DNA from 3 places in the Acidovorax sp. JHL-9 genome. Region 3 is predicted to be linked to each of the others. Evidence: riboswitches for the same ligand, from Rfam matches in the RefSeq annotation. Region 3 holds a riboswitch; each other region holds the start of a gene.

Region 1 (7,290 bases), on a different contig from region 3:
GTGCCCACCACGATGTCGGCGCCCCATTCTCCGGGCGGCGTGATCAGCGTGAGGGCCAGCAGGTCGGCGGCTGCGATGAAGGCGGCCTGTTTGCCATGAACCTTTTCCACATCGGCGCGCAGGTCGTCGATGCGGCCGCTGGTGGCGGGGTACTGGGCCAGCACGGCGAAGTAGTCGCCGTCCAGCAGGGTGTTCCAATGCTCGGCGGAGTTGGCGAGCACGACTTCGATGCCCAGCGGCCGGGCGCGGGTCTGGATCACCTCGATGGTCTGCGGGTGCGCGTCACCAGCCACCACAAACACATTGCTCTTGCTCTTGACCGAGCGCTTGGCCAGCGTCATGGCTTCGGCGGCGGCCGTGGCCTCGTCGAGCATCGATGCGTTGGCGATCGGCATGGCCGTGAGGTCGCACACCATGGTCTGGAAATTGACCAGGGCTTCCATGCGGCCTTGCGAAATCTCCGCCTGGTAAGGCGTGTAGGCCGTGTACCAGGCGGGGTTTTCCAGGATGTTGCGCAGGATGACACCGGGAATGTGTGTGTCGTAGTAGCCCTGGCCGATGAAGCTCTTCAAGACCTTGTTTTTGGATGCAATCGCCTTAAGTTCGGCCAGCGCAGCGCTTTCCATGACCGGCAGCGGCAGGTCCATGGCGCGGCTGCGGGCGATGGAGCGCGGCACGATGGAGTCGATGAGGGCGCGGCGCGAGGCCTCGCCGATCACCGACAGCATGTGCGCTTCGTCGGCCGCGTCGATACCGATGTGGCGGGGCAGGAATTCGGTGGCGTTTTCAAGCGCGCCGAGCGGCAGGGCGGATTGCATCAACATGGGGCAGTCTCGAAGAAGGAAACAGGGTCAGGCGTTCTTGGCGAACTCGGTGTAGTCGGTTTCGCTGAGCAACGCGTCGAGCTGGCTGGCATCGCTGAGCTTGACCTTGAAGAACCAGCCGGTATTGAGCGGGTCGGAATTGGCCAGCGAAGGGTCGGCACGCAGGGCCTCGTTCACTTCGACGATCTCGCCCGAGACTGGCATGTACACATCGGCTGCGGCCTTGACCGACTCGACCACGCCCGCCACGTCGCCCTGGGCAAACGTGGTGCCCACGGCGGGCAGGTCGACGAACACCACATCGCCCAGGGCATCCTGGGCATGCACGGTGATACCCACCACGGCCGAGTTCGCGTCGGCGGCGTTGATCCATTCGTGGTCTTTGGAGAATTTGACGGTCATGGGAAAGCTCCTCAAGCAGCTAGAAGATAAAAAAGAAAGGAATCTGCAATGTAGCGGGCGCAGGCGCGGTTGGGGTGCCGCGCCGCGCAAAATTAGCCGCGGTAGTAATTGGCGGGCACAAACGGCATGGCGCGCACTTCCATGGGCACGGCCTTGCCGCGCACCATGGCGTTCACCCGCGTGCCGATGGCGGCAAAGGCGGGGGCCACATAGCCCATGGCCACGGGTTCGTTCACCGTGGGGCCCAGCAGGCCGCTGGTCACTTCGCCAATCTTCTGGCCGTCGGCGCTCTGCAATTCGGTGTGCTCGCGCACGGGAACGCGCTCCAGCGCGACCAGACCGACGCGCTTGCGCGCGAGGCTGGCGGGGTTGTCGAGCTGCGCCAGCACCTTGTCGGCCCCAGGGAAGCCGCCCGCGCGCGCGCCGCCGGTGCGGCGCACCTTCTGGATGGCCCAGTTCAGGCTGGCTTCGGGGGGTGTGGTGGTGGTGTCGAGGTCGTTGCCGTACAGGCACAGGCCCGCTTCCAGGCGCAGCGAGTTGCGCGCGCCCAGGCCGATGGGTTTCACTTCGGGCTGGGCCAGCAGGGCGCGTGCCAGGGTCTCGGCCTGTGCGGCGGGCACCGAGATCTCGAAGCCGTCTTCGCCCGTGTAGCCGCTGCGGGTCACGAAGCAGTCGCAGCCTGCGATGGAAAAATCGCCACCCGTCATGAACACCAGCTTTTCAATGCCCGGGGCCAGGCGTGACAGGGCGGTGACGGCCTGGGGACCCTGCAGCGCCAGGAGCGCGTGGTCGGGCATGGGCACCACGTCGCAGCGCCGGCCGATGCGGGCCTGGATGTGGGCCATGTCACCCACCTTGCAGGCACCGTTGACGATGACAAAGAGTTCGTTGTCGGCCACGCGGAAGAACATCAGGTCGTCGATGATGCCGCCCTCGTCATTGAGCAACAGGCCGTAGCGCTGCTTGCCCACGGGCAGGTCGATTACATCGACGGGCACCAGGCTCTCGAACGCGGCGGCGGCATCGGGGCCGACCAGCTTGAGCTGGCCCATGTGCGATACATCGAACAGCCCTGCGGCCTGGCGCGTGTGCAGGTGCTCAGCCATGAGGCCTGCAGGGTACTGCACGGGCATGGAATAACCGGCAAACGGCACCATGCGGGCGCCCAGTTCAATGTGCAGGGCGTTCAGGGGCGTGATGAGCAGGGCGGCGGCAGGTGTGGACATAAGAGCTCCAGGGCAAATGGGGGCCGTGGCACGAATGCCACGCGATTTGCCCTGCTGTCCGCTTTACCTGAGAGATTCACCGCGGCGCCCTGGCTGGCCGCGCGGCTTGCTCCTTCGGTGGATGGCCTGCACCTGCAGTGCGGACATCTCTCTCCAGCAAGGGAACGCCCGCATCGCTGCGGGCGCTTGCCAGTCCTTTTGCCTGAGCGTTCGGCTGCTGCCTGCGCCTTCGGCGGTGCCGCGCTGCCGTGCATGAAGCGACGGCGGGGCACTCTCTCCTGACGGGGGGATTCTAACTACTTTGCGTACACCAGGTCCCGAAAACTCAGCGACAGCTGCGGCACATAGGTAATGACGAGCAGGCACGCCAGGATCACGAGCACGAACGGCACCAGGTGCCCCACGATGCGGTCCAGCGAGATGCGCGCCACCGTACACGCGGCAAACAGGTTCACACCAAAGGGCGGTGTGATCATGCCCATGGCCAGGTTCACCACCATGATCAGGCCGAAGTGCACCGGGTCCACGCCGAAGTGCAGGGCCACGGGCGCCAGGATGGGCGCCAGCACGATGATGGCCGCGCTGGTCTCGATGAACATGCCAATGAAGAACAGCGCCGCATTCACGCCCAGCAGGAACAGGGCAGGGGATTGCAGCACCGCCTCCAGCCAGCGGCCGATGGCATCGGGCACGCCCGCGCGGGTGATGAGGAAGGCAAACAGCCCGGCGTTGGCAATGATGAACATGATCACCGCTGACGAGAGGGCCGACTTGCGCAGGATGGCGAACAGGTCCACCAGGCGAATCTCGCGGTAGATCACCACACCCACCACCAGCGCATAGAACACGGCCACGGCCGAGGCCTCTGTGGGGGTGAATACGCCGCCGTAGATGCCGCCCAGGATGATCACCGGCATCAGCAGCGCCCAGCCGGCCTGCAGCGTGGCACGGCCGATGGGCATGCGGCCATCGCCATCGTTCTTGCCCCAGCCCTTGTATTTGCAGTAGACCCACACGAACAGCATCAGCGCGCCACTGATCAGCAGTCCCGGGCCAAAGCCGGCGATGAACAGCTCGCCAATCGACACCTCGGCACTCACGCCGTACAGGATGAGCGGGATGGAAGGCGGGATGATCACGCCCAGTTCGGCGCTGGTGGCCTGCAAGGCCGCTGCGTAGCTGGTGGGGTAGCCATGCTTGATGAGCGCCGGGACCAGGATGGCGCCGATGGCGAACGTGGTGGCCACCGACGAGCCCGACACCGCCGCGAAGATCATGCAGGTGAGCACGCAGGTCATGGGCAGGCCGCCCTGCACGCCGCCGACGATGCTCTTGGCAAACTCGACCAGGCGGCGCGAGATGCCGCCGGTTTCCATGAGGTTGCCCGCGAGGATGAAGAAGGGAATGGCGGCCAGCGGAAACTTGTTGATCGAGGCGAACATTTCCTTCACCGAGATCAGCATGTTGGCGTTCGCAACCTGTATGCCCAGGATGGACGCAAGGCCGATGGAAACGGCCACGGAAACGGTGAGTGCAAAGCACAGCACCATGGTGGAAATCATGGTGGCGGTCATTGCGCTGTCTCCAGTTCCATGCGCAGGGGGGCGATGAGGTTGCCGATGATGCCGACGACGCAAAAGAGGCCGCCCACCGGCATGGCCAGATAGGCCCAGAACATCGAAACCGACTCCAGCCCCGCCATGCTCTGCACGCCGCCGCGCTGCGCGTAATCCCAGCCCCACCAGATGATGACGCCGATCAGGGCCAGCGCCGCCAGCGCCACCACCCAGTCGAGCACGCGGCGAATGCGTGGCGGGCTCCAGCGGTAGAGCACATCCACGCTCACCATCGCCCCCTGGCGGAAGGCGGCGGGGATGGCCAGGAACACCATCCAGATCAGGCTGAAACGGATCAGCACCTCGGTCCATTCTGCGGGCTGCTCGAATATGAAGCGCATCAGAATCTGGAACATGCCCAGCGCCGAGGCCACAGCCAGCATGGCGCAGGCGGCCAGCATGGCGCTGAACGTGGTCCAGCGCTCAAAGGTCAGAAAAGCATTTTTCATGAATGAAAACGCCCGCTGGCGCAATACCGGCGGGCGCTGATAGCTAGTGAAAATAGAGCGACAAGAAGATTATTTGTAATCGCGGATCTTGTCGAGCGCGGCCTTGCCAAACTGCTTTTCAAACTCGGCATTGACAGGGGCCAGCGTCGCCACGAACTTGGCCTTGTCGATGGTGTCGATCACTGTCATGCCCTTGGCGCGCAGGTCGGCCACGCCCTTGGCATCGTCTTCGTCCACGCGCGCCCGGTTGGCCTTGGTGCCTTCCTTGGCGGCATCCAGAAAGGCCTGCTTGTCGGCCGCGCTGAGCTTGTCGAAAGCCGCCTTGTTCATCACGAAGATGCAGGGCGAATACACATGGCCGGTGAGCGTGAGGTGCTTTTGCACCTGGTCGAACTTGGCCGAGATGATGACGGGCAACGGGTTTTCCTGCCCGTCCACGGTGCCTTGCTGCAGGGCCGTGAACACCTCGGGGAACGCCATGGGCGTGGTGATGATGCCAAAGCCCTTGTAGGCGGCGATGTGCACCGGGTTCTCCATGGTACGCATCTTCAGGCCCTTGAGGTCGCCGGGCTCCTTCACGTCGCGCTTGCTGTTGGTCATGTGGCGAAAGCCGTTTTCGGCCCAGGCCAGTGCCTTGAAGCCCTTGGCGTCGAACTTGGTCAGCAGGTCTTGCCCGATGGGGCCGTCGAGCACGGCGCGGGCATGGGCCTTGTCGCGAAACAGGAAGGGGACGTCCAGGATCTTGGTCTCGGGGACAAAGTTGGGCACCGGGCCGGTGGAACTGAAGGCCAGTTCCTGCGTGCCCAGCTGCACGGCTTCAATCGACTCGCGCTCGCCGCCCAGGGCGCCGTTGTAGAAGGTCTGCACCTTGTAGCGGCCGCCCGTGCGCTTTTCCACTTCTTTGGCGAAGGTGTCGATGGCCACGCCCTGGTGCGAGTTCTGCGCCACCGAAATGCTGATGCGCATGGTGGTCTGCGCGGCGGCGCTGGCCATGAAGCCAAGGGCAAGGCCGAGGCCAACGACGAGTCGGGTCAATTGCATGGTGTCTCCTGAAAGGGAAATGTTGGCGTGCTGCTTGCGCTGCAGGTTGCGGCGCAGACAAGCGCTGCAACCTGCCAAAAATTATGGCGCTGCAACACGCGGCTGGGCATCGGGGTTTGTGCGGGGCAGCGTGCTGATCAGCGGTGCGCGAGGCGGATGGCAGGGCGCCGGGGTCGCGTGCGCGACAGTGCCGCGCGGCTGGGCTTGGGGGGAAGATGCTTGCCAAGTGCCCCGTGCGGGCGGTAACCCGCCGGGGCCTTGTCAGTTTGTGCACTCCGGTAAGAGCGCCTTGATGCAAACAAGTATGCCGCCGGGGTGGTGGATGGTTCTTCTGAATTTGCGATGATTTTGGAAATATGCAGAAAAATATTCTGCAAAATTTAAATCCAAAGAATAATGAGATGCATGGACCGTCTTGATAGAAAAATTCTCTCCGTTTTGCAGGTCAACGCCCGCGCCAGCCTGCAGGAGATCGGACAGGCCGTGGGCCTGAGCCCCTCGCCATGCTGGGGGCGCATCAAAAAAATGGAGGAGGCCGGTGTGATCGAGGGCTACACCGTGCGCCTCAATCCGCGCGCGCTCGATCTGTCCGACACGGTGCTGGTGATGGTCACGCTCGACAGCCATTCCGACAACACGCTGGAAAAGTTTGGCGAAACCCTGGCCAGCATTCCCGAGGTGATCGAGGCACACCTGGTGTCGGGTGACTACGACTACCTGCTGCGCGTGGTGGTGAAAGACACGCGCGACTACGAGCGCCTGCTGCGCGAGAAGCTCTACAAGATCAAGGGCATACGCCACAGCCGCTCCAGCTTTGTGCTGCGCACGCTGAAGAAGGCGGATCTGCCGCTGGGGGTGTAGTGGCGGTGGTCCATAAAAATAGCTGCCAGCGCTCTTTGGATAAGCGCTGAAAGCTATCAATTCAGTAGTTAATGCCGGGGGGTACCTCAAAGGCTGTCGACAATGCCGCCTTCCACGCGCAGCGCTGCACCCGTGGTAGCCGAGGACAGTGGCGAGGCCACGTAGGCCACCATGTTGGCCACTTCTTCCAGCTGCGCCGCGCGGCCGATGATGGATGAAGGGCGGTTGTGCTTGACGAAAGCCACGCCGGCTTCTTCCAGTGTCTGGCCGGGCGCGGCGGTGGCCATCAGCATCTGGGCTGCGCCTTCAGAGAGTGTGGGGCCGGGCAGTACGCTGTTGACTGTGACGCCGGTGCCTGCGGCCATCTTGGCCAGGCCCCGCGCCAGGCCCAGCATGGCGGTTTTGCTGGTGCCGTAATGCACCATGTCGGCCGGGATATTCAGCGCCGATTCCGACGCGATGAACACCACGCGGCCCCAGTTGCGCTCCAGCATCTGCGGCATGTAGGCGCGCGACATGCGCACGCCGGACATGATGTTCACATCCCAGTAACGCTGCCAGTCGTCGTCGCCAATCTCCAGGAACGGCGTGGTGCCGTAGATGCCCAGGTTGTTGATGAGGATGTCGCAGCGCGGCGCCTGGGTTGCCAGCTGCCGGCAGCCCTCGGCGGTGCCCAGGTCGGCGGCCACGCCCTGCGCGCTGGCGCCGGGGGCATGGGTCCGAACGGCGGCGACGGCCTGGTCCACCGCCTCCTGCTTGCGGCCATTGACGACCACAGCAGCCCCCGCCTGCGCCAGCGACTTGGCGATGGCCAGCCCGATTCCGACGGTGGAGCCCGTGACGACAGCGGTTTTGCCGCGCAGATCGATGG
Region 2 (7,290 bases), on a different contig from region 3:
TTTCCCTCGCCGCGGTGCCGCTGCTGGCCCTGACCCTGACCGCCTGCACGGTGATGCCCACCGGCCCCAGCGTGACGGTGCTGCCCGGCAGCACCAAGAGCTTCGAGCAATTCCGGTATGACGATGTCAATTGTCGGCAATACGCACAGATGCAGATCGGCGGCGCCACCGAAGCGGCCAACCAGGGCGCGGTGGGCAGCGCGGTGGTGGGCACGGCGATCGGCGCCCTGGCGGGTGCCGCACTGGGCGGCAACCACGAGGGTGCGGCAGTGGGCGCGGGCATGGGCCTGCTGATGGGCTCGTCGGTCGGTGCCAGCAACGCCCAATCCAGCGTCCGTGGCGGCCAGGGGGGCTACGACAGCGCCTACGTGCAATGCATGTATGCCCGCGGCCACCAGGTTCCGGTGTACGGCCGCATGCTCACCAGCCCGGGCGCCATGGGGCCGGGCTACTACGGCACGCCCATGCCGCCACCGCCGCCTGGCTACTGGCGGCGCTAGCCCTTCCTACAGGGTTGCATTCCAGCGGACAACCAGGCGGGAAGCCGAAGACAGTGCTCCAGCACGGCAAGGCCTTCCAACGAACTGATGCGTTGAAGGCAGAGCCATGCAGGGGGTGTTTCACTTCAGGCCGCCAGCAGGCGTGCCACATGCTCGCGCAGCAGTTCTGGCTGGGCCTGGGCGGGCGCCACGGCAGCGCCCACATTCAGCCCCACCCGGTTGAACAACCCGCGCCGGAACGGCCGCACCATGGCGCCGCCCTGTTCGATGCGGCTGAAATACGAGCCCCACAGGTTGGTCAACGCCATGGGAACCACGGGCACCTCCAGCCCGTCGGCGCGGGCACGCTCCAGGATCTTGGCGATGCCGCCCTTGAACGGCTGCAACTGCCCGTCGCGCGTGATGCCGCCCTCGGGAAAGATGGCCAGCAGGTCGCCTTCACGCAGCACCTGGGCGGCACGCTCGAAAGCGGCCTCGTACACGCGTGGGTCTTCCTTTTGCGGTGCGATTGGAATCGCCTTGGCCAGGCGGAACAGCCAGCCCAGCACCGGCACGCGGAAGATGCGGTGGTTCATCACGAAGCAGATCGGGCGCGGGCTGGCGGCCATGAGCAGCACGGCATCGACAAAGCTCACATGGTTGCAGGCCAGGATGGCGGCGCCGGTGGTGGGCAGGTGCTCATCGCCCCGCACCTTGAAGCGATAGACGAAACGCGAAAGCACCCAGGCCACGAAGCGCAGCAGGTATTCGGGCACCAGCAGGAAGATGTAGAACGCCACCACGGCGTTGGCGATGGCCGTGAACAGAAAGACCTGCGGCACCGTGAACCCCGCGCCCAGCAGCGCGCCCGCGATGACCGCGCTGGCGATCATGAACAGCGCGTTCAGGATGTTGTTGGCCGCAATGATGCGCGCGCGGTGCGTGGGCTGGCTGCGCATCTGGATCAGCGCATACATGGGCACGCTGTACAGGCCGGCAAACAGGCTGAGCAGCGCCAGGTCGGCCATCACGCGCCAGTGCGCGGACTGCGCTACAAAGGCAGTGAGCTGCATCACCTCGGAGGCCGGCAGGCTGCGCGAGGCAAAGTACAGGTCGATGGCAAACACGCTCATGCCAATGGCCCCGAGCGGCACCAGCCCGATCTCGACATGGCGGCGCGATAGCACCTCGCACAGCAGCGAACCGGTGCCAATGCCGATGGAAAAGACCAGCAGCAGCAGCGAGGCCACCTGCTCGTTGCCATGCAGCACCTCCTTGGCAAAGCTGGGGAACTGGCTGAGGAACACGGCGCCAAAGAACCACATCCAGCTGATGCCCAGCAGCGAGCGGAACACCACGATGTTCTCGTACGCCAGTTGCAGGTTGCGCCAGGTTTCGGTGAAGGGGTTCCAGTTGATCGTCAGGCCCGGGTCGGTGGCGGGGGCCGAGGGGATGAACTGCGCCACGGCACGCCCCAGCAGCGCCAGCACCACGCAGGCCACGGCCACCGTGGTGTGGCCGACGCCGGGGATGGCCACCAGCAGGCCACCGGCCACGTTGCCCAGCAGGATGGCGACAAACGTGCCCATCTCCACCATGCCATTGCCACCGGTCAGTTCGCGCTCGCTGAGCACCTGGGGCAGGTAGGCGAACTTGACCGGCCCGAACAGCGTGGAATGCACGCCCATCCAAAAGGTGCACAGCAGCAGGATGGGCACATTGCCCGACAGAAAGCCGCCCGCCGCCACCAGCATGATGGCGATCTCCAGGTTCTTGACGAAGCGGATCATGCGCGTCTTGTCGTATTTGTCGGTGAGCTGCCCCGACGTGGCCGAGAACAGCAAAAACGGCAGGATGAACAGCGCCCCGATCACCAGCCCCGCCAGCGCGGGCGGCAGCCACGACACGCTGAGCTGGTAGGTGGCCATCACCGTGAAGGCGAACTTGAACAGGTTGTCGTTGGCCGCGCCGGAGAACTGCGTCCAGAAGAACGGCGCAAAGCGGCGCTGGCGCAGCAGGGCGAACTGGTTGGGGTCTGCGTGCGCCGCATCTCTCTTTTCATCCGCCATGCAGACTGCTCCTTTGTGTTGCTGTAGCCTGCAATTTTGCACAGCCTCCATGACACACACCCTGCGCTGGCACAGGCTTGCAAGGTGCGCGCGTGGTGGCACGCGGATACACCACTTCACAACACTTCGCACAGCGCCTATGTGCGCTTGACACAGCGCCCCAATGATCAAGGCTCCCGGTTCCGCACGGAATCATTTCTGAGGAGTACACCATGGCACGCAATGCCCTCGCCGCCGCTTCCATCGCCCTGCTGTCGCTGAGCGCCCTGACGGCGGCGCACGCACAGGTCGGCGCCACCGTCATCATCCAGTCCGGCAGCCCGCAGTACCAGCGCCCTGCGCCGGCGCTGGTGCAATACCAGGCACCGCCGCCTCCGCGCCACGAGGCCGCACCCCATCCCCGGCGCGGCATGGCGTGGGTGCCCGGCCACTGGGAATGGCGCGGCCACCGGCATGTGTGGATGGCGGGCTACTGGGTGCAAGCCCGCCCCGGCTACCACTACCGCGAGCCCCGCTGGGTGGAACATGACGGCCGCTGGGCCATGCAGCGCGGCGGCTGGGACCGCGACCGGGACGGCGTGGCCAACCGCTACGACCGGGACCGCGATGGCGATGGCGTGCCCAACCGCCACGACCGCCAGCCCGACAACCCGCGCCGCAACTGATCTTGCGGCGCAGGTGGCCCCCTGCGGTTTCCCCGGGGGTCATTCCTGTTCCCAATCATTCGTGTCGAAGACACCTGTTCAAGATCTTTTCGGGGTCGCACAAGTACCTTGCCCAAAGGGTTGGAGTGCCATCGGGCGATGGCACGCCCCGGCTGCTTGCATGGGCACGAGCGAAGCCGCAGACAGTGCTGCAGCACGGCAAGGCGAAGCAACGACGCCACGGAGGGTTTGGAAAAGGAATCAGACCAGGTGCAGCTCGGCGTGGCCCAGGCCCGGGAAGTCGGCCACCACCACCGTGCCCGGCGCCACCAGCACGGTGCCGGTGCACGAGCCCGTGGTCACCCACTGGCCCGCACGCAGGCCGCCCAGGCTGCGCGCGCCCTCGTTGGCCAGCCACACCAGCAGCCGCAGCGGGTCGCCCGCCGGGTTGCCCCAGGCGGCGTGCTGCACGGCCACCGTGCCGTTGACGGACAGATGCACCGGCTGCACCAGGGGCTGGACCGCAGCCAGGTCGTCCGACCCCGAACCCACCACCAATGCACCATGGCAGGCCTGGTCGGCCAGTCGGCTGAACTCGCCCTGCTGGGCCCAGGCGGCAAAGCGCGTGTCGCACACCTCGATGGCGGCGCGCACCGATGCCATGGCCGCCAGCACCTCGGCCGGACTGTAGGGCGCGGTGCGCTCGGGCAGGTCGGCGCCCAGCTCATAGACCAGCTCGGCCTCGACCCCCATCACGGCAAAGCCTGCGGCAGGCAAATGCACTGCCTGCCCGGTGGACGCTACCGCCACCGAATCGCGGGTGAGCGCCGCGCGCGCGGGCAGCGCCCGGGGCGATGCGGCGCCCACCTTCCAGCCCGCGATCTCGCCGCGCTCACGCACCACGACGTCCTGCACGGCATAGGCCTGGGCCGCATTGCACGGGCGCAGCGCAGCGGGCAGATCGAGCGGCCGGGGCATGCGCCCCTGGCGCGCCATGGTGAGCAAGGCCGCGCTGGCAAAGGGATCAAAGGCGGTATCAGACATGGCAGGCATCCTTGGGATAGAGCTTGGCGGATTATGGCGAGGCACCAGTTGCTGCGCCCGTCCAGCATCAGCAACGATTGCCATCCATTAGCGCGCACAGCCCCCCTTTTGCGCCGCAGTGCCGCCTAGAATCGGCCTCGCAGGAGAGTCAGCGGCAACGTCCGCTTCACCGAAGGCGCAAACTCCCATACACGCTCAGGTTCCGTACTGCACCATTCAACAAAGCCGTCTGGAGAGCCGCCACGACCTACACGCGTGGCGCACCGAAGGAGCAAACCACACGCCATGCCGGCGATGCGGTGAATCTCTCAGGTACCAAGGACAGGGGGAGCGGCAGCTTGGCAGACGCGCCGGCTGTACGCTATTGAAGCAATAGCTGCTACCGCACGCCTGTCAAGCGCCAGAGCCCAGAAAGGCTTTGAAAATCATGCGCGTGATCGTTTTGGGTGCCGGCCTGCTCGGCGTGACTTCGGCGTATTTCCTGCAGCAACTCGGCCACGAGGTCACGGTCATCGACCGCCAGGCCACGCCCGGCGCCGAGACCAGCTTTGCCAACGGCGGCCAGATCTCGGTGAGCCATGCCGAACCCTGGGCCAACCCCAGCGCGCCGCTCAAGGTGCTGCAGTGGCTGGGCCAGGAAGATGCACCGCTCTTGTTCCGCCTGCGCGCCGACATGCGGCAGTGGCTGTGGGGCCTGCAGTTCTTGCGCAACTGCACCCCGGCGCGCACGCGCCACAACATCGAGCAGATCGTGCGCCTGGGCACCTACAGCCGCAGCGTGCTGCAGCAGCTGCGCGCAGCCACCGGCATCGCGTACGACCAGCGGACCCAGGGCATCCTGCACTTCTATACCAACGCCAAGGAGTTCGACGGCGCACTGGCCCCGGCCGAGCAGATGCGCCAGCTCGGCTGCGAGCGCCAGGTCATCAGCGCCGACGAGGCCGTGCGCATCGAGCCAGCCCTCGCCCACATCCGCCCGCAACTGGCCGGCGCCACCTACACGGCCGAGGACGAGTCGGGCGATGCCAACCAGTTCACACGCGAACTGGCCCGGCTGTGCGAGGCGGCGGGCGTGCAATTCCGCATGGGCCACCACATCACGGCGCTGCGCGAGGCCGGTGGCCATATCGACCATGTGGAGCTGACCAATGCCGAGGGCCGCTTTGAGCGCGTGCGCGGCGACGCCTTCGTGCTGGCCATGGGCTCGTTCAGCCCGCTGCTGGCCCAGCCGCTGGGCATTCGCCTGCCCATCTACCCGGCCAAGGGCTATTCGGTGACCATGCCGGTCAAGAACGCGTCGATGGCCCACGAGGTGAGCCTGACGGACGACGAGTTCAAGCTGGTGTTCTCGCGCTACACCAGCGCGCAGGGAGACCGTTTGCGCATTGCCGGCACGGCGGAATTGAACGGCTATGACCGCAACCTGAACCCGATGCGCTGCGAGGCCATCGTGCGCCGCGTGGAGCAGCTCTTCCCCGGCGCGGGCGATACCAGCCAGGCCCAGTTCTGGACCGGCCTGCGCCCCGCCACGCCCAGCAACGTGCCGCTGATCGGCAAGACCAAAGTGGCCAACCTGTTCCTCAACACCGGCCACGGCACGCTGGGCTGGACGCACGCCTGCGGCTCGGGCAAGGCGCTGGCCCATATCGTGAGCGGGCTGGCGCCCGAAGTGGACTTTGCTTTCACGGGCACGGCTGACCGCGCGGCACCGGGCCGCAAGATGGCCGCGACCGCGCCCAGCCAGCGGGCAGTGAACAACGCCTGAGAGGCGGACGACCTTGGGCGCCTGCGGCACCGGTGCGCAGCCGCAGGCACCCATGAAAAAGCCTGCGGTGCCCAAGGGCATACGCAGGCCATGCTGTCGGCGTGGAAGCTGGCCGCGGGGAGTTTGGCCCCTGCCAACTGCCAGCCTCACCAAGCGTCAGTGACCGCCGCCAAGGTAGGCGGCCTTCACGGCCGGGTCATCGCGCAGGCGCTCCGCCGGGCCTTGTACGGAAATGCGTCCGTTTTCCAGCACATAGCCGTAATCGGCAACCGCCAGGGCAGCTGCCGCAAATTGCTCCACCAGCAGCATGGTGACACCCTGCCCCTTGAGGCGCTCAATGATGCGGAAAACTTCCGCCACCAGAATGGGCGCAAGGCCCATGGAGGGCTCGTCGAGCAACACCACTTCCGGATTGAGCATGATGGCGCGGGCCATGGCCAGCATCTGCTGCTCACCGCCGGACAGCGTGCCAGCCAGCTGAGTGCGGCGCTCCTTGAGGCGCGGAAACAGCTCCAGAGCCCGCTCCAGGTCACCGGCCACATCCCCCCGGGGGCGGCTGCCCGTCAGGCGGGGAAAAGCCCCCAGGGTGAGGTTGTCGGTCACCGTCATGGTGGCAAAAACGCGCCGCCCTTCCGGGGAGTGCGCCAGCCCCAGCTTGGCGATGGTGTAGGCCTCCTGGCCGTCAATGCGCTTGCCGTTGAGCGTGATCTGGCCCGCGGTCGGCGCGATCATGCCGCTCACCGCCCGCATGGTGGTGGTTTTGCCCGCGCCGTTGGAGCCGATCAGCGTCACGACCTTGCCCTTGGGCACTTCGATGGAGATGCCGTGAAGCACCTGTACCTTGCCGTAGCCGGCCGAAAGATTCTGGATGGTCAGCATGTGTTGTGCGTCTTGTATCGTCGTTTCGGGGGCATCGGGCTCAGGCGGGCTGGGCCACGACGGTCTCGGCGCCACCGCCCAGGTACGCCTCGATGACCTTGGGATCGGCCTGAACTTCCGCCGGCATGCCTTCGGCAATCTTCTGGCCAAAATCCAGCACCGATACCGTGTCGCAGATGCTCATCACCACATCCATGTGGTGCTCGATCAGGATCACCGTCACGCCGTGGTCGCGAATCTTCTTGATGATCGAGATCAGCTCCACGATGTCCGGGGCGGTGAGACCGGCGGCTGGCTCATCGAGCAGCAGCAACTGCGGATCGAGTGCCAGAGCGCGGGCAATCTCCAGCAAGCGCTGTTTGCCATAAGGCAGGTTGCGCGCCTGTTCCGCGGCCAGGTCTTGCAGGCCG
Region 3 (7,290 bases):
CGCCCCCGCACCGCCTCGGCCATGTACTCTGTCCACACGGGCAGGGCCAGGGTGCCCCCGGTGTGCCGGCCCAGGCTGCGCGGCTGGTCGTAGCCCATCCACACGACAGAGGCCACGCCCGATGAGTAGCCGGCAAACCACACATCCCGCGCATCGTTGGAGGTGCCGGTCTTGCCGGCCACATCGGGGCGGCCCAGCGCCTTCGCACGCCGGCCCGTGCCGTGCTGCACCACGTCGCGCAGCATGCTGTCCAGCACGAAGGCATTGCGCTCGGACACCACGGTCGCACGGGGCGATGGCGCGTTCGCTGCATACAGCACCGCGCCACCGCGCTCGCTCACCTGGTGGATCAGCCGGGGCTGCACCAGGGTGCCGCCGTTGGCAAACACGGCATAGGCCTGCGTCAGCTGCAGCGGCGTGATGGCGCCCGCCCCCAGGGCCAGCGGCAGCCGGGGCGGATTGCGTTCGGGCAAGAAGCCGAAGCGGGTGGCGAACTCCTGCACGTACTGAACCCCGGCCGCGTCCATCAGGTTGACGGCCACCAGGTTCTTGGAGCGCACCAGGCCGCGCCGCGCGGTGATGAAGCCCTCGTAGTTGCCGCCGTAGTTGCGCGGGCTCCAGGCGGGGCGGCCGCGGGCGGCAGGGGTTACGACACGCTGTGTATCGTCGATCAAGGTGCCCGGGGCATAGCCCTTTTCCAGCGCCGCCGAATAGATGAACGGCTTGAAGGTCGAGCCCGGCTGGCGAAAGGCCTGCACGGCATGGTCGAACTGGTTGAAGGCGTAGTCGAAGCCCCCCGTGAGCGCCAGGATATCGCCGGTTTCCGTGTCCATGGAGACCAGCGCGCCCTCCATGCCCGGCAACTGGCCCAAATCCCACCTTTGGCGGGCATCGGCCACGACGCGAATCACCGCGCCCGGCGCTATGCGCTGCCGCGCTGGCGCATCGGGCTTGAGGGCGGCACGTGCGCTGGCGCTGAGCCGGCTGCGCGGTATCCGCACCGGCGTGCCATCGCGCAGCCACGCGGCAATGCCCTCGGCCTCGGACGCCGCATGCACCAGGGCGGCACGCAGTTCTCCGCTGTCGCGATAGGGCGCCAGCGCGGCGCGCAGGGCTTTGGGTTCGTCGGACGGCACAGCGCCCTGGATGCGCCCCTCGGGGCCGGCATAGCCGCGGGCATCCTGCGCGCCCAGAATGCCCGCGCGCAGCGCACGCGTGGCCGCGCGCTGCGCGGGAACGCTGAGGGTGGTGACGACATCCAGGCCCAGCGCATACGCCGCTTCACCGTACTGCTCCAGCACCATCTTGCGGGCCTGTTCCACGGCAAAGGCGGCTGCCGGCTCGATGGAACGGTATTGCGTTCGCAGCGTCAGCGCCTGTGTCCGCGCCTCCTGGTAGGCGGGCGCATCCAGATAGCCCAGTTCGTGCATGCGCTGCAGGATGTACTGCTGGCGGATGATGGCGCGCTCGCGGTTCACCACGGGGTTGTACGCCGACGGCGCCTTGGGCAGCCCGGCCAGCACGGCGGCTTCGGCCACCGTCAGCTCGTCCAGTGTCTTGTCGAAGTACACCGACGCCGCGGCCGCAAAGCCATAGGCACGCTCGCCCAGATAGATCTGGTTCATGTACAGCTCCAGGATCTTGTCCTTGCTGTAGGTGGCTTCGAGTTTGTAGGCCAGCAAGACTTCCATGAGCTTGCGGCTGTAGGTTTTGACGCGGCTCAGAAAGAACACCCGCGCCACCTGCATCGTGATGGTGCTGGCCCCCTGGGCATGCTCCCCCGATACCACATTGCGCAGCGCAGCGCGCGCCAACCCGGCGAAGTCCACCGCGCCATGTTCATAAAAGCGGGCATCTTCGATGGCCAGCAGGGCCTGGCGCATCTGCAGCGGGATCTGCCCTATCGGCACGAATTCCCGGCGCTCCTCACCATATTCCGCCAGCAGCGTGCCGTCCCTGGCATAGATGCGCATCGGCAACATGGGATCGTAGTCGGCCAGGTGGTCCACCTCCGGCAGCTGCTGCCACACCATGTGCAGCACATAGGCCCCACCCGCACTGCCGGCCACGACCAGCCCCAGGAAAAAACCCGCGAGAAATTTCAGGATCGGGTGCTTTTGGGGCGAAGGGGCAGGCGCGGCAACAGACGACGATGGGGGCATCAGGGGGAACTCTGGCGAGAGCAGGGCCCGTGCCATGACGGGCCTGCGGCGCCGCTCCCCCTGTCCTTTTACCTGAGAGTTTCGGCTGCCTGGGCAGCCTGCCCCTTCGGTGGACCCCCGCCTGCATTGCGCAGGGCTGCGGCCTCTCTCCAGTCGGCGATGGTCTCCTGCGGTCCGGCTTGCCTGAGCGATGATGGGAGTTTGCGCCTTCGGCGGAGGCGGGTTGCGCCCCTCTCTCCCGCAAGATAGGCGCTCACTTTAAATCACCCGCCAAAACCTGCCCTGCTCAAAAGGTCAATATCCCGCCCCCGGCCGGTTAGAGCCTGTTTACGATCTCCCAGGGGATCGCAAACAGGCTCTTACAGCGCGGCTTCCAGGATACGGCGGCTCACGGCGGGCGTGATCTCGCGCTGCTCGCCCAGCTGCACCATGCCATGCGCTTCGAGCTGGGCCACCACGGTGTCCACCACCTCCGCGCCCAGGCCATGGCCCGACAGGCGCGTGGCGATACCCATGCTTTCAAAGAAGGCGCGCGTGCGCTCGATGGCGGCGGTGATGCGCTCATCCTCCGTGCCGGTGGTGATGCCCCACACGCGCTCGCCGTACTGCAGCAGCTTGGCGCGCTTCGGGCCCCGGCGCTCATTCAGCAGCGCGGGCAGCACGATGGCCAAGGTGCGCGCATGGTCGATGCCGTGCAGCGCGGTGAGCTCGTGGCCGATCATGTGCGTGGCCCAGTCCTGCGGCACGCCGGCGCCGATCAGGCCGTTGAGCGCCATGGTGGCGGCCCACATCAGGTTGGCGCGGTCGTCGTACACGGGCTCCTGCGCCGTCAGCAGGCGCGGGCCCACCTCGATCAGCGTCTGCAAGAGGCCTTCGGCAAAGCGGTCCTGCACGGGCGCGTTGACCGGGTAGGTCAGGTACTGCTCGACCGTGTGCACGAACGCATCGACCACGCCATTGGCCAGTTGCTGCGGCGGCAGCGTGTAGGTCTTGGTGGGATCGAGCACCGAGAACTTCGGGTAGCTGTGCACGCTGCTGAAGGCCAGCTTGGCACCCTTGGCGCGGTGCGTGATGACGCCGCCGTTGTTCATCTCCGAGCCCGTGGCAGGCAGCGTGAGCACGGCGCCAAAGGGCACGGCCTGGGTGATGTTGCGGCCGCGCTTTTCCAGGATGGACCAGGCATCGCCCTCAAAGTGCACGGCGGCGGCGATGAACTTGGTGGCATCGATCACCGAGCCACCGCCCACGGCCAGCAGAAAGTCGAAGCCGCCGGCACGGATCTGCTCGACGGCCTTCATCGAGGTTTCGAAGCTCGGGTTGGGTTCGATGCCGCTGAAGGTGGCGTGCGGGCGCTCGCCCAGCGCGGTGCGCACTTCGGCCAGCGTGCCGGTCTTTTCGGCACTGGCGCCGCCCACCAGGATCAGCACCTTGGCCGCTGCGGGCACCAGCTTGGCCAGGTCGGCGATGCGGCCCTGGCCGAAAACGATGTGGGTGGGGTTGTGGAAGTCGAAATTCAGCATGGCAATGGAATGTTGGCGCACCGCGCCCCTTGCCGCGCCGGATGGCCCGGCAGGCGGCAGGAACGCAGGGCAGTGAGGGAAAAAACCACCAGGCAAGCAAGCCCGGTGGACGGACTGGTCATTGTCCGCGCGAAGCCGCCTGCACCCCTGTCGCCCAGGACAAAACCCTTGCGTCCGCCGGCCTGCCCTGCGGCGTGGCCCGACAGTGGGCGCCTGGAAAAATAGCTGCAAGCGCTTTTCAAACAAGCGCCACAGCCATTTTTCCTCAAAATGGCGCCACCACTCATCCACCCGCAGGCGATGCAATGGTCTGGTCGATGGCGCCGAAGATGCTCGCACCGTCCTTGCCCTTGGCCTCGATGCGGATGGTGTCGCCGAACTTCATGAATTCGGTGCTGGGCTTGCCGTCCTGGATGGTCTCGATGCAGCGCTTTTCGGCGATGCAGCTGTAGCCCTTGGGCCATTCGGTGCGGCCGTTCTGCTCCACGCCCTTGTTGCTGACGGTGCCACTGCCCACGATGGAGCCCGCGCGCACATTGCGCGTCTTGGCGATGTGCGCGATGAGCTGGCCGAAGTGGAAGGTCATCTCGGGGCCGGCGTCGCACATGCCGACCTTGCGGCCGTTCCAGGTGGATTGCACGGTGAGGTGCACGCGGCCGTGGTCCCAGGCGTCGCCCAGCTCGTCCAGCGTCACGGCCACGGGGCCGAAGGCGGTGGCGGGCTTCGCCTGGAAAAAGCCAAAACCCTTGGCCAGCTCGGCCGGGATCAGGTTGCGCAGGCTTACGTCGTTGGCAATCATCACCAGGCGGATACCGTCCAGCGCCTGGTCGGCGTTGCTGCCCATCTTCACGTCGCCCGTGATGACGGCGATCTCGGCCTCGAAATCGATGCCCATGGCCTCGCTGGGCACCACCACGTCGTCGCAGGGCCCCATGAAATCATCGCTGCCGCCCTGGTACATCAGCGGATCGGTGTAAAAGCTCTCGGGAACCTCGGAGTTGCGGGCTTTTCGAACCAGTTCAACGTGGTTGATGTAGGCCGAGCCATCCGCCCACTGGTAGGCGCGCGGCAGCGGAGCCATGCACTGGGCCGGGTCGAAGGGAAAAGCGTGGCGCGCGCGGCCTGCGTTGAGCTGGTCGTACAGGTCCTGCAACTGGGGCGACAGGAAGCCCCAGTCGTCCAGCACCTGCTGCAGCTTGCTGGCAATGCCGGTCGCATAATGGGCCGTGCCCAGGTCACGGGAGACGACAACCAATTGGCCGTCGCGTGACCCGTCTTTGTAGGTAGCGAGTTTCATGGGGAAAGCACCTTCATCTCAATCAAAATGGCGTCAATGACGCGCAAACCACGAGATTACGCCGGGTTCAATGGATTCGACTGAACAAAACTCGCAATTTTTTGGCGTGAATGAACAAAGAACGTGCAGGCACCCGGTCCGCAGAGGTCCGTTTCCCGCGGCAGGAAGCGCGGCCCCAGACCGCCCAGCTGCCGCAGCACCTGGGTGCGGTCCGCGCCTGACGCCTGCCGGAGCCCCGCCATGCCACGCCGGCCACTCTTTGTATTGACCGCCCTGGTGCTGGCACTGCACTGGCTGGTGCTGCAGGGCATGCCCATGGCCTGGGACAGCAGCCCGTCCACGCCCCCCGCTGCACAGGTCTTCAGCACGCGCAGCATTGCCCCCACGCCACCGGCAGCGGTGCCCCCCGCACCGCCTGCGCCTCCCGCGCCTGCCCGCCCTGCGACGGCACGCAAGAAACCCGCTGCACCACCGGCGACGCAGCATGCAGCGAAGGCAGCCACCGCACCACCCCCCATGCCGTCAGCGCCGCCCGACAACCCGGGCGAAGCCCCACCGCCCGACGCGGCGGTGGACACCGCGGGCACGCCGGCCGCCGAAATGCCCGGGAAGCCCGATGCCGATGCCGTGGCCATCGCCCCTGCGCCCGACGCCAGTGCGCCGGCCACTCCATCGTCCACGGACCCGGACAACCCCCTGGGCGCTGGCGTGGACATCCGCCCTCCCGGCGGCGCCACAGGCCCGGCGGGCGAGGCCGCCAGTTTCGCCGTGCGCCTGCCCGTGCCGGTGCGCCTGGCCTTTGATGTCAGCGGGCAGGCCAAAAAATTCAACTACAGCGCCAGCGCCGAGCTGTTGTGGCGGCACGACGGCAACCGCTACGAAGCCCGCCAGGAGATCAGCGCCTTTCTGCTGGGCACCCGCTCCCAGGGCAGCGTGGGCCAGATCACCGCCCAGGGGCTGCAGCCCGAGCGCTTTGCCGACCGTTCGCGCAGCGAGCAGGCCGCCCATTTTGACCATGCCCAAGGCCGCATCACCTTCAGCGCCAACACCCCGCCGGCGGCCGTGGGGCCCGGCGCGCAGGACCGCCTGAGTGTCTTCATCCAGCTTGGCGCCATGCTGGCGGCCGAGCCGGGGCGGTTTGTGCCGGGCACCCAGGTCACCCTGACCACCGCCAGCGCCCGCAGCGCCGACCGCTGGACCTTCTCGATCGAGGGGCAGGAAACGCTGGACCTGCCCGCCGGCCCCCTGCTGGCCTGGAAGCTGCAGCGCCTGCCGCGCCGCGACTACGACCAGAAGGCCGAACTGTGGCTGGCCCCCGACCTGGGCTACATGCCCGCGCGCATCCGCCTGACCCAGGCCAACGGCGACTTTGCCGACCTGCGCCTGCGCAACAGCAGCCCACCCTGATCGCCCGGGTGTTGCTGGCTGGTGCCACGGTGGCGATGAATCCCCGCCAACCCGGCGCAGGCCGTTTTTCGTGAAATACTGCAAAGCATCAGGTACTGGGAACCTTGGGACTTGAACTCTGACCGCTCGCTGTCATCTGATTCCTATATCGACTGGGGGAACGCCATGCACATGCTCTACGACTCTGACTCCTTTGTGGTGGTCCACATGCTGCCCGATGCCGTGGAGCAAAAAGAGGGTCCACTGAACGACACGGCACCGCCAAAGCCCCAACTGGCGCGTCACGGCTTTGAGATTGTGGACAAGCGCTCGGGCAAGGAGGTGTATCTGGACGGATCCTGGGCCGAAATGTTCCAGCAGCAGATCCTGGCCTGGCAACGCGACACCCCCACCCAGGAAGAGGTGGAGGACGCCCTGGACCGCTACGCCGGTCTGGCGCAGAACCCGGTCGTCGTGCATTAGCAGGGACACCCCCTCGTTGCGGGGCGGCCCTTGCTTGGCATCCCTGGTCTGGGGGTACGCCAGTTTTTACGCACTGCTTTCTTCTGCAAGGCTTGCTGGTTTTTCTGCTGGCGGATAAATGCGCCGAAACAACGGCTCCACCAGCATCAGCACCGCGATCAGGCGGCACACCTGAAACGCCGTCACCACCGGCACACCGAGCTGCAGCACCTTGGCCGTAATGGCCATTTCGGTGATGCCGCCGGGTGAGGTGCCCAGCAGCAGGGTCACCCAGGGCAGCCCGGTGGCCCAGGCCAGCGCCCCGGCGAACAGTGCGCACACCCCCATCAGCGCCAGCGTGCCCAGCGCCACCGAGGCCAGCCAGCGCGGCGCGGTGTGCAGAAAATCGGCCCGAAAGCGCACGCCCAGGCTCACACCGATCACCAGCTGCGCCGCGTTGACC

What was found. A riboswitch is a leader RNA that binds a small molecule or an ion and turns the genes downstream of it on or off. The one in region 3 is predicted to bind glycine.
Region 1: linked by a shared signal. The riboswitch ahead of gcvT (glycine cleavage system aminomethyltransferase GcvT) and the one ahead of K225_RS0109915 (penicillin-binding protein 1A) in region 3 are both predicted to bind glycine.
Region 2: linked by a shared signal. The riboswitch ahead of K225_RS0104450 (D-amino acid dehydrogenase) and the one ahead of K225_RS0109915 (penicillin-binding protein 1A) in region 3 are both predicted to bind glycine.

Annotation. Positions count from the first base shown of each region.
Region 1 is NZ_AUEX01000003.1:168,531-175,820, reverse strand. It holds gene gcvP (aminomethyl-transferring glycine dehydrogenase) at 1-824, opposite strand, end outside; gene gcvH (glycine cleavage system protein GcvH) at 852-1,226, opposite strand; gene gcvT (glycine cleavage system aminomethyltransferase GcvT) at 1,319-2,452, opposite strand; glycine riboswitch at 2,497-2,619, opposite strand; glycine riboswitch at 2,633-2,743, opposite strand; gene K225_RS0103700 (TRAP transporter large permease) at 2,749-4,026, opposite strand; gene K225_RS0103695 (TRAP transporter small permease) at 4,023-4,517, opposite strand; gene K225_RS0103690 (TRAP transporter substrate-binding protein) at 4,587-5,558, opposite strand; gene K225_RS0103685 (Lrp/AsnC family transcriptional regulator) at 5,964-6,419, shown strand; gene K225_RS0103680 (SDR family NAD(P)-dependent oxidoreductase) at 6,506-7,290, opposite strand, start outside.
Region 2 is NZ_AUEX01000004.1:66,322-73,611, forward strand. It holds gene K225_RS0104430 (YMGG-like glycine zipper-containing protein) at 1-500, shown strand, start outside; gene K225_RS0104435 (MFS transporter) at 626-2,548, opposite strand; gene K225_RS0104440 (YXWGXW repeat-containing protein) at 2,761-3,213, shown strand; gene K225_RS0104445 (2-keto-4-pentenoate hydratase) at 3,454-4,236, opposite strand; glycine riboswitch at 4,456-4,571, shown strand; gene K225_RS0104450 (D-amino acid dehydrogenase) at 4,664-6,001, shown strand; gene K225_RS0104455 (ABC transporter ATP-binding protein) at 6,158-6,880, opposite strand; gene K225_RS0104460 (ATP-binding cassette domain-containing protein) at 6,921-7,290, opposite strand, start outside.
Region 3 is NZ_AUEX01000012.1:97,627-104,916, forward strand. It holds gene K225_RS0109915 (penicillin-binding protein 1A) at 1-2,198, opposite strand, end outside; glycine riboswitch at 2,323-2,413, opposite strand; gene K225_RS0109920 (iron-containing alcohol dehydrogenase) at 2,522-3,682, opposite strand; gene K225_RS0109925 (fumarylacetoacetate hydrolase family protein) at 3,966-4,979, opposite strand; gene K225_RS0109935 (DUF3108 domain-containing protein) at 5,220-6,386, shown strand; gene K225_RS0109940 (DUF3567 domain-containing protein) at 6,552-6,848, shown strand; gene K225_RS0109945 (AbrB family transcriptional regulator) at 6,915-7,290, opposite strand, start outside.